Regions from separate parts of the Massilia varians genome, predicted to be linked through region 2. Evidence: predicted binding sites of a transcription regulator. Region 2 holds the regulator's gene; each other region holds the start of a gene.
The links. Region 2 encodes FNR, which switches genes on or off when oxygen is low (the NO sensors DNR and NnrR bind a similar motif). Its sites were predicted from a motif close to TTGATNNNNATCAA; they were not measured.

Region 1 (3,938 bases), 1.2 Mb from region 2:
GGCGTGCCGGCGGCGAAGGGCGACCTGGTCTTCGTACGCGCCCGCCTGCTCGACGCCGCCGGCACCACCGTGCCCGTGAGCGGACGCGAAGTGGCCTTCAGCGCCGGTCCGGGGACCGAGATCGTCGGCAGTGCGCAGGTGGCCACCGAGGCCGGCATCGCCAGCGTGCTGGTGCGCGTCCAGGGGCCACGGGCGTCATTGACGGCCCGGACGGGTGGCTTGAGCGGCGCTCTCGCGCCATGAAGACCGGCGTGCTGCGCGTGAACGGGGTGTCCCAGTTGATAAGGACATCACCATGAAAAAGCTGCACATGCTGTTTGCGCTGTCCCTCGGCCTTTTCACCCATGTGGCCTGGATCGCGCCGGCCGTGGCCGCCGCGCCCTCCGTGGTGCAGGTGGCGCCGGCGGCCCCCACCGGCCTGCCCTTGACGGTCAGCCTGGATCGTCCGGACTGGACCTACCGCGCCGGCGAAGCGGCGCAGTTCCAGGTCCGGATCGACAAGAAGCCGTATCCGCGCGAGGGCATCCGCATCAGGTATCGCCTGGGACCGGACATGCTGGAAGGGCCGGAGCGCAGCGCGGTGGTGCCCGAGGAGGGCCTGCTGCTGGCGGCGCCGGGCACGGACAAGCCGGGCTTTGTCCGCTGCATCGTCAGCGCCAGCATCGACGGCCGTGCGGTCGAAGCGACGGCGACCGCGGCCTTCAGCCCGCTGGAGCTGCGCCCGGTGCAGCTTGAACCCCGGGACTTCGATGCCTTCTGGGCGGCGCAGCAGCGCGCGCTGGCGGCGGTCGACCCGGCGTTCCGGCTGGTGCCGGCCCCGGCACTGTCCACGCCCGAGGTCGAGGTGTCCTACCTCAGCTTCCAGAACGTGGGACCGGGCACGCGCAGCACCCGCATGTATGGGGTGCTGTCGGTGCCGCGCGGTGAGGGGCCGTTCCCGGCGGTGCTGCAGGTGCCGGGCGCCGGCGTGCGCGGCTACAAGGGCACGCCGGAACTGGCCGCGAAAGGCTTCATCACCCTGCAGATCGGCATCCACGGCATCCCGGTGGACCTGCCGGCGGAACTGTACGAGCAGCTCAACTTCGGCGCGCTCGACGGCTACAACCGCTTCAACCTGGACGATCCGCAGGCGTATTATTACCGCCGGGTCTACCTGGGAACGCTGCGCGCGCTCGACTACCTGGTCCAGCACCCGAAGTGGAACGGCAGGCAGCTGGCCGCCCAGGGCGGCAGCCAGGGCGGGCAGTTGGCGATCATGGCCAGCGCCCTGCATCCGCGGGTCACGCTGACGATCGCGTCCTACCCGGCCTACAGCGACGTCACCGGCTACCTGCACGAGCGCGCCGGCGGCTGGCCCGGGCTGTTCCGCAAGGACGGCGAGGGCCGTCGGCGCGACCAGCCGGTGGAGCCGAAAGCCGCCACCTCGGCCTACTACGACACCGTGAACTTCGCCAAACGCCTGCGCACCCCGGTGCTGTACTACGCCGGCTACAACGATACCGTCACGCCGCCGACCTCGACCTTCGCGGTGTACAACGTGATTCCTTCCGCCCGCACCCTGGTCGTCGAGCCGGCCCAGGTGCACCTGACCTCGCAGGCGCACCGCGACACCATCGAGCGCTGGCTGCTCGAGCACGCGGCGGGCAGGCGCTGAGCGCCGCGCTTCAGTGCGCGAACAGCACCGGCAGCGGCGCGCGGTCGAGCAGCAGGCGGGTCACGCCGCCCAGCACGATCTCGCGGTAGCGGCTGTGGCCGAAGGCGCCGCTGACCAGGAGGCCGGCGCCGCTGGCGCGCGCCAGGCCGAGCAGGGCGTCGCCCACGGCGGCGCCGCTGCGTTCCACCTGCACCTCGACGCGCACCCCGTGGCGCGCCAGGTAGAGCGCCATGTCGGCGCCCGGCTCCTCGCCGTGCAGGCCGGACTCGAGCTCGGGGTTCACCAGCGCCAGGCGCACCGTGGCGGCGCGAGCCAGGAGCGGCATGGCGGCGCCGATGGCGCGGATCGCCTGGGCGCTGCCGTCCCAGCCGACCAGGATCTCGTCGGCGATCGGCGCCCCGTCGTAGGAGGGCGGCACCACCAGCACCGGGCGCACGCCGTGCATGGCCAGGTATTGCGGCAGGCCGCGCACGGTGGCTTCGTCGCCGGCGTCCTGGCCGGTCACCACCAGGTCGGCATAGCGCGCCTGCAGCAGCAGGGCGTCGCGATTCTCGTCCTCGACCAGGCGTTCCTCGATCGAAGCCACGCCCAGCCGGGCGGCGCGCTCGGCGAAGCGCTGCAGGCTGGCGCGCGCGCTGCTGCGCAGGGAGTCGAATTCGGCGACCGGCGACACCGCCATCGAGCCGGTGAGCATGGCGTAGGCGGGCCAGGACATGCCGGTGGCGGCGCAGCCCACCAGGTGGGCCGCGTGGCTGTTGGCGAGCCAGGCGGCGGCGCGCAGGCGGGCCTCGAGCAGCGGGCTTTCGTCGACATGGACAATGATGGTCTTGTACACGGCAGCTCTCCTATAGGCTGGGGCCGGGCCCCGGTAGCGAGGACTCTACGCCGAGTACAAGGCTGCGTCAGGCGTGCGGCTGATGCAGATCAAATTTGAAGCGAATTCCCCCGTTCATGCGCCGCGGTAGCGGATGGCGTCGATGACCAGGCCCAGCGCGCGCGCGGAATGGCGCCGGCTCGGGTAGAAGGCGTGTAGGCCGGGAAAGCTCGGGCACCAGTCTTCCATCACGCTGATCAAGCGGCCGGCGCGCACGTGCTCGGTCACCATGTCCTCGGGCAGGAAGGCCAGGCCGTTGCCGCTCAGCGCCGCCGGCAGGTGGTAGGCGACATCGTTGAAGATCGCCTGGCCGCGCACCCGCGCCGCGATGTCCTCGCCGGCGTGGCGCAGCTCCCAGGCGTAGATGCCGCCGCTGCTGGACAGGCGCAGCGTGATGCAGTTGTGCTTCATGAGGTCGGCGATCGAGGCGGGCCGCGGGCGCCGTGCGAAGTAGGCGGGCGCGCCGACGATGCGCATCGGCACGTCGGCGGTCAGGCGCACGGCGATCATGTCCTTGTCGACCTGGTCGCCGTGGCGCACGCCGATGTCGAAGCGTTCGGCGGCGATGTCGACGATGCGGTAGTCGGCGCTGAACTCGACGTGCAGGTCCGGGTACTGCGGCAGCAGCGGCGCGATGCGCGGCCACAGGATCTGTTCGATCACGTGGTCGATCGCGGTGATGCGGATGGTGCCCACCGGCTTGTCGCCGCGGTCGCTGATGTCGGCGATCTCGGCCTCGATCTCTTCCAGCCTGGGGGCGACGTTCTGGATCAGGCGCTCGCCGGCCTCGGTGGGCGAGACGCTGCGCGTGGTGCGCTGGAGCAGGCGCACGCCCAGGCGCTGCTCGAGCGAGCGCACGATGTGGCTGAGCGCCGACTGGCTCATGCCCAGCCTGGCCGCGGCACGGGTGAAGCTGCGTTCGCGCGCGACGGCGAGGAACACGAGGATGTCGTTGATGTTGTCGCGCGCCATGGGTGGGAATATTGTCGGGATTATGCAAATTTTCGCACGAATCAGCCCGGTTATTCATGACGTGCATTCATAAGCCCATGCAAATTCCGATCGGTTTTTTACCACCGCAAGCCGTTATCATGTTCCTTTTGCAAGAATATGGAAGGATCCAGCATGACCGTCACCGCTTATGGCGCCCACGCGGGCGACCAGCCCCTCGGCCCGCTCGCCATCACCCGCCGCGCGCCCGGTGCGCACGACGTCGCGATCGACATCGCCTTCTGCGGCGTCTGCCATTCCGACCTGCACCAGGTGCGCGGCGAATGGGCCGGCACCGTCTATCCCTGCGTGCCGGGCCACGAGATCGTCGGGCGGGTGTCCGCCGTCGGCGCCCACGTCAGGAACTACGCGGTGGGCGATCTGGTCGGCGTCGGCTGCATGGTCGACAGCTGCCGCGCC
Region 2 (3,938 bases):
CAGACGCCGCAAGGGCACCGCGTCGGGTTCGCGCAGGCCCGCCAGCGTCACGGTGATCGGCAGCAGCCCGATCACGATCGAGGTCATGGCCACGCCCCCCAACTGCACGGCCTGGGCCAGGAACAGGTAGTAGACGATGTTGCCCGCCAGGCTGAGCCAGGCCAGGCCGCGCCAGTCGGCCGGGGTCAGGCGCCGCCTGAGCCGCGGCCAGGCGCGGGCGACGAGGAGGGCGGCGACCAGGCCGTAGGCGAGGTAGCGGCCCGCCGACAGCTGCAGCGGCGAGAAGCCGGGCGCCAGCTCCGGGGCAAGGAACACCAGGCCCCAGAAGGCGCCCGCGGCGATGCCGGCGCCGATGCCGAGTTGCGTGGTATGGGTTCTGGTGTGTATCTGTGACAGCATGGCCGATCTCCGTGGGAAGGGAGATTGTCGGCCGGATGCCGGCGCGCTTCTTGACCGCCGCTACTGGATCTTTGACAGATTCTCTCGATACGCGCGCCGGTAGGCGGCGGGCGTGCTGTCCATCGCCCGGCGCATCGCGCGCGTCAAGGCGCTCTGCTCGGAAAAGCCGGCCGCCAGCGCGATTTCGGCCACCGGGCGCTTGCTGGCACGCAGCCGTTCGCAGGCGTAGCGCAGGCGGCAGTCCAGCAGCCAGTCGTGGGGCGTGCTGTCGTGCTCCTCACGAAACAGGGCATGCACGCGGCTCACGCTCAGGCCGGCCACGCGCGCCATGGCCTCGGTGGTCCACGGCAGGCCGGGTTCGGCCTCGATGCGGGCCCGCAGGGCGGCCAGGCGCGAGCGCGGTGCGGGCGCGCCCAGCGCCAGGGTGTCGAGCAGCAGCGGCGTCCAGCCGGCCAGCATGGAAGGGGCGGGGGGCCGGGTGGCGGCCAGGATGCCCATGAATTCGACCAGCTTGCGGGCGGCCGGACCGATGGCGCCGAAGGGCTGCTCGAGCAGGCGCTGCCAGGGCCCCGCGGCGAAGGTTTCCGGGCCCAGGTCGACGATCAGCGACTGGTTGGCGACCGCACTGCACTGCGAGTGCCAGGCGCGCGGCGCCACCACCGCCACGCGCAGCGGATCGAGCCGGGCCTGGCGGCCTTCGATCTCGAGCGCGACTTCGCCGCTCACGGGCAGCACCAGCTGGCCGAACTCGTGGCGGTCCGCGCTACGGGCGGCGCCATAGCTGCGCAGGTGCAGATCCAGATGCGGGGCGGGCGGCAGGGCGGCCATCCTGGGCAATCCTAGCCCATCGGGCTGCAGACCTCGGTGCCGGCGGCCAGCGCCTTGAGCCTGGCCGGATCGAGCAGGGTGACCTCGCGCTTGTCCACCTGCAGCCAGCCCTGCTTCTTGAAGCGCGACAGCAGGCGGCTGATGCTTTCGATGGTGAGCCCGAGGTAGTTGCCGATGTCCTCGCGCGACATGCGCAGCTGGAAGCTGGTCGGCGAATAGCCGCGCGCCGCGTAGCGTGCCGACAGGTTGACCAGGAACACGGCGAAGCGCTGCTCCGCACGCATATTGCCGAGCAGCAGCATGACGTTCTGCTCGCGCGTGATCTCCTGGCTCATGATGCGGTGGAAGTGGCGCAGCAGGGCGGGGACGTGGCCGAACAGCTCTTCGAGGCGCGCGAACGGGATCTCGCACACCTCGCTGTCCTCGAGGGCCACGGCGTCGCAGTGGTGGGTGCCGCTGATGGCGTCCATGCCCAGCAGCTCGCCGGCCATCTGGAAGCCGGTGATCTGGGCTTCGCCGGCGGCGTTCACCTGGTAGGTCTTGAAATGGCCGAAGCGCACCGCGTACAGGTTGCGGAAGGGTTCGCCCATGGCGTACAGGCGCTCGTCGCGCGCGAGGCGGCGGCGGCGGCCGATGATCTGGTCGAGGCGGTTGATGTCGGCATCCTCGAGCCCCATCGGCAGGCACAGCTGGTGCATGCTGCAGGCGCTGCAGCTGGCCTTGAGGGCCTGGATGACCGGCGCTTCGCCCGGAAGCGAGATGGGTTGGTTCATGGCAGGAAAACGAAAATGCTGACGCGGCCATTATAGACAAAGGCCGCGTCCGCGGGTTTTATTTCCCTACCGCAAGCCTGTTACAGGTGATGCCGGTGTTGCGCCTTCATCCTGTAGTACTCCTGCCGTCCCTTGGCCTGCACGGTCGCGGCGATCCCGGCCGCTTCCAGCGCCGCCTGATTCACGCTGGCGAAGGCGTCGGCATCTCCCTTGAGCGCTTCCACGGCCTGCTGCGCCTGCGCGGTGCCGGCCAGCGCCAGCCCGAAGGTGGCCGACACCGCGAGCTCGGCGGCCAGGGTGTCGAGGCTCGGCGCCACCACCTCATGCTGCGCCTTGGCCGCCTGCAGCTCCGCGGTGGCCTGGGGCGCCGCCAGCGTGCGCGCCAGGCCCATGTCGCCCGCGACCCGCGCCAGGTAGTCGAGCGCCGCCCGGCTGCCGGAGCGGTTGGCCAGGTCGCCGAGACGCAGCAGGGCCGTGTTCTTGGCATTGAACACGGCGCGACCGGCGCGCGGCTGCTCGATGAAGTCGATCATCGGCTGGACTGCGATCTCGCTGCCGATGTAGCCGAGGGTGGCCACGATCTGGGTCAGGAACTCCTCGTGCCGTTCCGGTTCGTCCACCAGCCACTCGAGCAGCAGGCGGGCGTCCTTCTCGCCGTACTGCGAGGCCAGCTCCCAGGGCACGCCTTCCACCCAGTGCCGGGAGACGAAGTCGCGCACATCGGCGGGCAGCGCCATGCCGCCCGCGCCGCAGGAGCAGCCGCCGGCGGGCATCACCTGGCCGCCGATGCTCAGCGGGCCCGAAAGGAAAGCCGAGGATTCCGCCGCGTTGACCACGTTGTGGTCGACCCCGACGGACGGGTACATGACCGCGCGCGGGTCGTCGGTGCGGTGGCTCAGGCCGCAGTTGTGGCCGTACTCGTGCACCCAGATCAGGCCTTCCTGGTTGGCCGTGAAGCGCACCGCGGCCACGTTGACCGAGGCGCTGCCGACCGGGGCGCAGCCGATGATGCTGTCACCGGGGCCGCCGCACCAGCGGATGGCCTGGACGACCTTGACGCCGCTGCCGGCGTTCAAGAGCGCAGTCAGGTCGCTCGAGGTCTGGATGGTCCCGGGGACGTTGGCCGGTAGCAGCCGGACCGCGCCGTTGCGCACGAAGCGGACCGGGGTCGCGACGTCCGGCCCGCTGTCGTCGTTCTGGAGGATCGTGCCCATGTCGGCGAGGATCCGGTCGGCCTCGGCTTCGCTCAGGGCTACGCTGCTGTGGCGGTGCACCGTGACCGAGACCGTGCGTAGGCTGGGCGGCGCGGCGGGCGGATTGACGATCAGGTAATCGACGTAGAGCGAGATGTCGGCGCTCCACTCGATGTTGACCCAGATGTCGACGCCGTTGGAACGCGGCGCGACGTTGTGGACGGTGTAGCGGGCCGCGCCGATGAACTTGCCGGCGGGCGGACCGCCCGGCACGCCTTCGCCGATGGCCACGAAGACCTGCGAGCCGGGCTGGATCAGGTCCCAGCCGAGGCGCAGCAGCCATTCGCCGCGGCGCATGCCCCAGTCGTGGCGGTAGGTGAAGCCGGTCCCCTGCAGCGCAGGCTGCACGGCGTCGGTGCCGACGGTGGCTTCGGCGACGGCCCAGGGGCCTTTGGTGTCCGACGAGTCGGCGCGCTCCGGTCCGGGGTCGAGCAGCAGTGCGGCGTCCTGGTCGAGGCGATCGTTTGGTGCCATGGGATTCTCCTGGTGCGCTTCAAGGGTTGATGATCAGGTAGTCGGCGTAGAGCGGGATGTCGCTGCTCCAGGCGATGTCGACCAGATGTCGACGCCGTTCCAGCGCGAGGCGACGTTGTGCACGGTATAGCGGGCGGCGCCGATGAACTTGCCGGCGGCCGGGCCGCCCGGCGCGCCTTCGCCGATCGCCACCAGCACCCGCGAGGGCGGC
Region 3 (3,938 bases), 260 kb from region 2:
ACGCCATGTCGACCTCCTCGGACGCGATTCGGAACGCGTGCTCGACTACGCCTACCTGAACAGCTACCATCAGACCGGGCTGCACAACCTGCTCGACAAGGCGGTGCTCGGGCACGCACGGGCGCACGCGCGCCTGCGCCCGGATCTGGGCTGGCGCAAGCTCGGCGAAATTCCGTTCGACTTCGCGCGGCGCCGGATGTCGGTCGTGCTGCAGGCGCCGGACGGCGCGCGCATCCTGGTGTGCAAGGGCGCCGTCGAGGAAATCGGCAGCGCCTGCAGCGCCGCCGAGGGCGCGCAGGGCGTGACCCCGTTCGAGGCCGCCCACGCAGGCGCCCTGGGCACGGTGGCGCAACACCTGAACGAGGAAGGCCTGCGGGTGATCGCGATCGCGTGGCGCGCGCTGCGCGACGACGAGACCGCGCTTGCCGACCCGGGACTCGAGCGCGACCTGGTGCTGCTGGGCTACATCGCCTTCTTCGATCCGCCCAAGGACTCGGCCGGCGCCGCGCTGGCCGGCCTGGCCTCCCGCGGCGTCGCCGTCAAGGTACTCAGCGGCGACAATGCGACGGTCTGCACCCACGTATGCCGGATGGTCGGCCTCGATCCGGGCGCGGTGGCCGAAGGTAGCGGGCTCGACAAACTGGACGATGTCGAACTGGGCCGACTGGCGCTGCGCACCACAGTGTTCGCCAAGCTGGCGCCGGCGCAGAAGACCCGCGTGATCCGCTGCCTCCAGGCCCAGGGCCGGGTAGTCGGGTTGCTCGGCGACGGCGTCAATGACGGCCCCGCGCTCAAGGCCGCCGACGTCGGCATCTCGGTCGATACCGGCGCCGACGTGGCGCGCGAGTCGGCCGACCTGATCCTGCTGCAAAAGAGCCTGCTCGCGGTCGACGCCGGCGTGCTGGCCGGCCGCCGCGTGTTCGGGAACATCGTCAAGTACATCCGCATGAGCGCGAGCTCGAACTTCGGCAACATGCTCAGCGTGCTCGGCGCCAGCGTCCTGCTGCCCTTCCTGCCGATGGCGCCGGTCCAGGTACTGCTCAACAACCTGCTGTACGACTGCGCCCAGACCGCGCTCGTGACCGACCGGGTCGATCCGGACTTCCTGGCGCGCCCGCGCCACTGGGACGTCAAGGCCCTGCGCCGCTACGTCCTGTGCTTCGGTCCGATCAGTTCCCTGTTCGACTATGCCACCTTCGCCCTGCTGTGGTTCGGCCTCGGCGCGGCCCACGCGCCGGCATTGTTCCAGACCGGCTGGTTCGTGGAATCGCTGCTGTCGCAGACCCTGATCGTCTACGTGATCCGCACCGGCGCCGGAGCCGGCCACGCCAACCGGCCATCGGCGGCCCTGGTGCTGGCCAGCCTGGCGATCTGCTGCGCAGGCCTGTGGCTGCCCGTCTCGCCGCTGGCCCCGCTGCTCGGCGCCGTCCCGCTGCCGCCCGCCTACTGGTGGGGCCTGGCGGCAATCCTGGCCGGCTACGCGCTGCTGACCCGCGCTGCCAAGTCGTGGCTGCTGCGCCGGGTGGATGCCGCCTGAGCCGGCGCAGCGGGGCCGGTCTTCCCGGGGAAATTCGATTGAGCGATATCAAACGCGCATTCGGGCGCCAGACTACGCTGCCGGAACAATCACCACGACAAGGAGAACGGCATGTTGACCGATATCGCTCGCGGCGCCGTGGCGGCCGCCGTTTTTGTCCTGCTGAGCGCACCCGCCGCCGTTGCGGCACAGGAGAGCCGGGCTGGCCAGGGCACGCCGAATGCCGCGCAGCCTGCCGAAACCGGGGCCCAGCGCAAGGAAACGGCCGCCCGGCGCGTGGCCGACGCCGCGGGTGTGGCACGGACCATGGCGGCAACGCCAGCAATCGCCGCGCTGCTGGGCCGGGCGCGCGGGGTGTACATCGTTCCCACCTATGGGCGCGCCGCGCTTGGTCTCGGCGCCGAGGGCGGCTCGGGCGTGCTGATGACGCGCCACGCGGACGGCCGCTGGGGCAATCCCGTGTTCTATACCATCGGCGGGATCAGCCTCGGACTCCAGGCCGGCGCCGAGGGCGGGCCTTTTGCCCTGCTCCTGATGAACCAGAAGGCGGTCGACCACTTCCGCAAGCGCAACAATTTTTCGCTCAACGCCGACGCTGGCCTGACCGTGATCAACTATGCGCGCATGGCGCAGGGCACGACCGCAGGGGACGTGGTGGTCTGGTCGGGCAGCAAGGGCTTGTTCGGCAATGCGGCGACGATCGCCATCGACGGCATCCGCTACAACCAGCGTCTGACCCACGCCTATTACGGCAAGCCGATCACGGCTCTAGAAGCGATGGACGGCGGCACGCCGGAGCCGCAGTCCGAGCCGTTGCGCACGGCGCTCGGCAAGTAGGCGCTTGGCCTCAGCGCGGCCGCAGCGCCGCGCCGAAGCGCGCCAGGCCCAGCGCGAACAGCAGCGTGCCGATTCCCAACAGCGCCAGCATGGGCCGCCATACCACCTCGCTCCCGGCGCCACGGAACAGGATCGCCTGGCTGATGTCCACGAAATGGGTGGTCGGCGCCAGCAGCATCAGGTCGCGCAGCACCGGAGGAATGCTCTCGCGCGGCGTGGTCGCACCCGACAGCATCTGGAGCGGCAGCAGCGCCAGGATCACCAGCAGAGCGAACTGCGGCATGCCGCGCGCACTGGCTGCCATCAGGATGCCGAGCGAGGTGGTGGCGAACAGGTGCAGCGCCAGCCCGAGCAGGAACAGCGGCAAGGAGCCCTGCAGGCCAACCTGCAACAGGCCGCGCAGCACCACCAGCAAGGCCACCAGCGTCGCCAGCATCACCACCGCGGCCATCGACCATAGCTTGGCCAGCAGGATTTCCGCACCGCGCACCGGCATCGCCAGCAGGTGCTCGACCGTGCCGTGCTCGCGCTCGCGGATAAGGGCGGCGCCGCTGAGGATGACCGACAGCATGGTGACATTGTTGATCAGCTCCATCAGGCCGCCGAACCAGCCGGGCGTGAGCGCGGGGTTGAAGCGCGCCCGAACCGTCAACGCGACGGGCGCGGCCTCCTGCACCCGCACGCCGCGCACGAAGGCCGTTACTTCGCCCAGCGCGATCTGCTCGACGTAGCCGCTGCCGGAGAATGCCTGGCTCATGCGGGTGGCGTCGACGTTCAACTGCAGCGCCGCCGCGCGCCCGGCCAGCACCCGGCGCTGGAAGCCGGCCGGGATCACCAGCACGAAGGTGGCGCTGCCGCGGTCCAGGCGCGCATCGAGCTCCCTCAGCCCGATCGTCTCGGGCGGGATGAACTGCGGCGCCAGAAATGCCTGGCGGATGCGCAGCGACAGCGCCGATCCGTCCTCGTCGACGATGGCGAGCGAGGTGCGGCTCAAGGTATCGGGCTGGGCGGTCGCGCCAAGATACACTGCCGCGGTGAAGCTGTAGACGATCAGGCCCAGCAGAACCGGGTCGCGCAACAGGCTCCACCATTCCTTGATGCCGAGGCGCCACACCTTGTTCCAGGACAGATTCACGTTAGCGCTCCTGGCGCGGCAGGACCAGGATCGCCAGGCCGAGGATCACGGGAAGCGCCGCCAGCAGGGCCAGGAAATCGGCGCGCAGGTCGCTCCAGCCGAGCGCCTTCGAGAATACGCCGCGGGCAATGCTCAGCATGTGGGTGGCCGGGTAGCTTTCCCCGATCAGCCTGCCGACGCCCCCCAGCGTCTCGACCGGGTTGATCAGGCCGCCGAACTGGATCGCCGGCAGCATGGTGCCGATCATGGTGAGGAAGATCGCGGCGATCTGGCTGCGGGTGAAAGCCGAGGCCAGCAGGCCGATCCCGGTCGAGCAGATGCAGAACAGGAAGGCCGCCGCGCTCAAGGCCGCCAGGCTGCCCTTGAGCGGCACCCCGAACAGCGTCACGGCCAGCAGCGTCATCAAGGCGAAGTTCAGCATGGCCAGCA

Region 1: the regulator FNR is predicted to act here: its motif matches at 2,569-2,582, upstream of MasN3_RS11370 (universal stress protein).
Region 3: the regulator FNR is predicted to act here: its motif matches at 1,576-1,589, upstream of MasN3_RS15570 (lipid-binding SYLF domain-containing protein).

Annotation. Positions count from the first base shown of each region.
Region 1 covers NZ_AP026966.1:2,496,462-2,500,399, forward strand. Annotated here, with positions in the region: gene MasN3_RS11360 (glycoside hydrolase family 2 TIM barrel-domain containing protein) at 1-243, shown strand, start outside; gene MasN3_RS11365 (acetylxylan esterase) at 296-1,654, shown strand; gene MasN3_RS11370 (universal stress protein) at 1,665-2,489, opposite strand; gene MasN3_RS11375 (LysR family transcriptional regulator) at 2,604-3,500, opposite strand; gene MasN3_RS11380 (NAD(P)-dependent alcohol dehydrogenase) at 3,654-3,938, shown strand, end outside.
Region 2 covers NZ_AP026966.1:3,734,948-3,738,885, reverse strand. Annotated here, with positions in the region: gene MasN3_RS16790 (DMT family transporter) at 1-399, opposite strand, end outside; gene MasN3_RS16785 (helix-turn-helix transcriptional regulator) at 460-1,227, opposite strand; gene fnr (fumarate/nitrate reduction transcriptional regulator Fnr) at 1,239-2,000, opposite strand; gene MasN3_RS16775 (hypothetical protein) at 2,081-3,727, opposite strand; gene MasN3_RS16770 (hypothetical protein) at 3,761-3,938, opposite strand, start outside.
Region 3 covers NZ_AP026966.1:3,471,415-3,475,352, forward strand. Annotated here, with positions in the region: gene mgtA (magnesium-translocating P-type ATPase) at 1-1,537, shown strand, start outside; gene MasN3_RS15570 (lipid-binding SYLF domain-containing protein) at 1,649-2,374, shown strand; gene MasN3_RS15575 (ABC transporter permease) at 2,385-3,509, opposite strand; partial or broken gene MasN3_RS15580 (ATP-binding cassette domain-containing protein) at 3,511-3,938, opposite strand, start outside.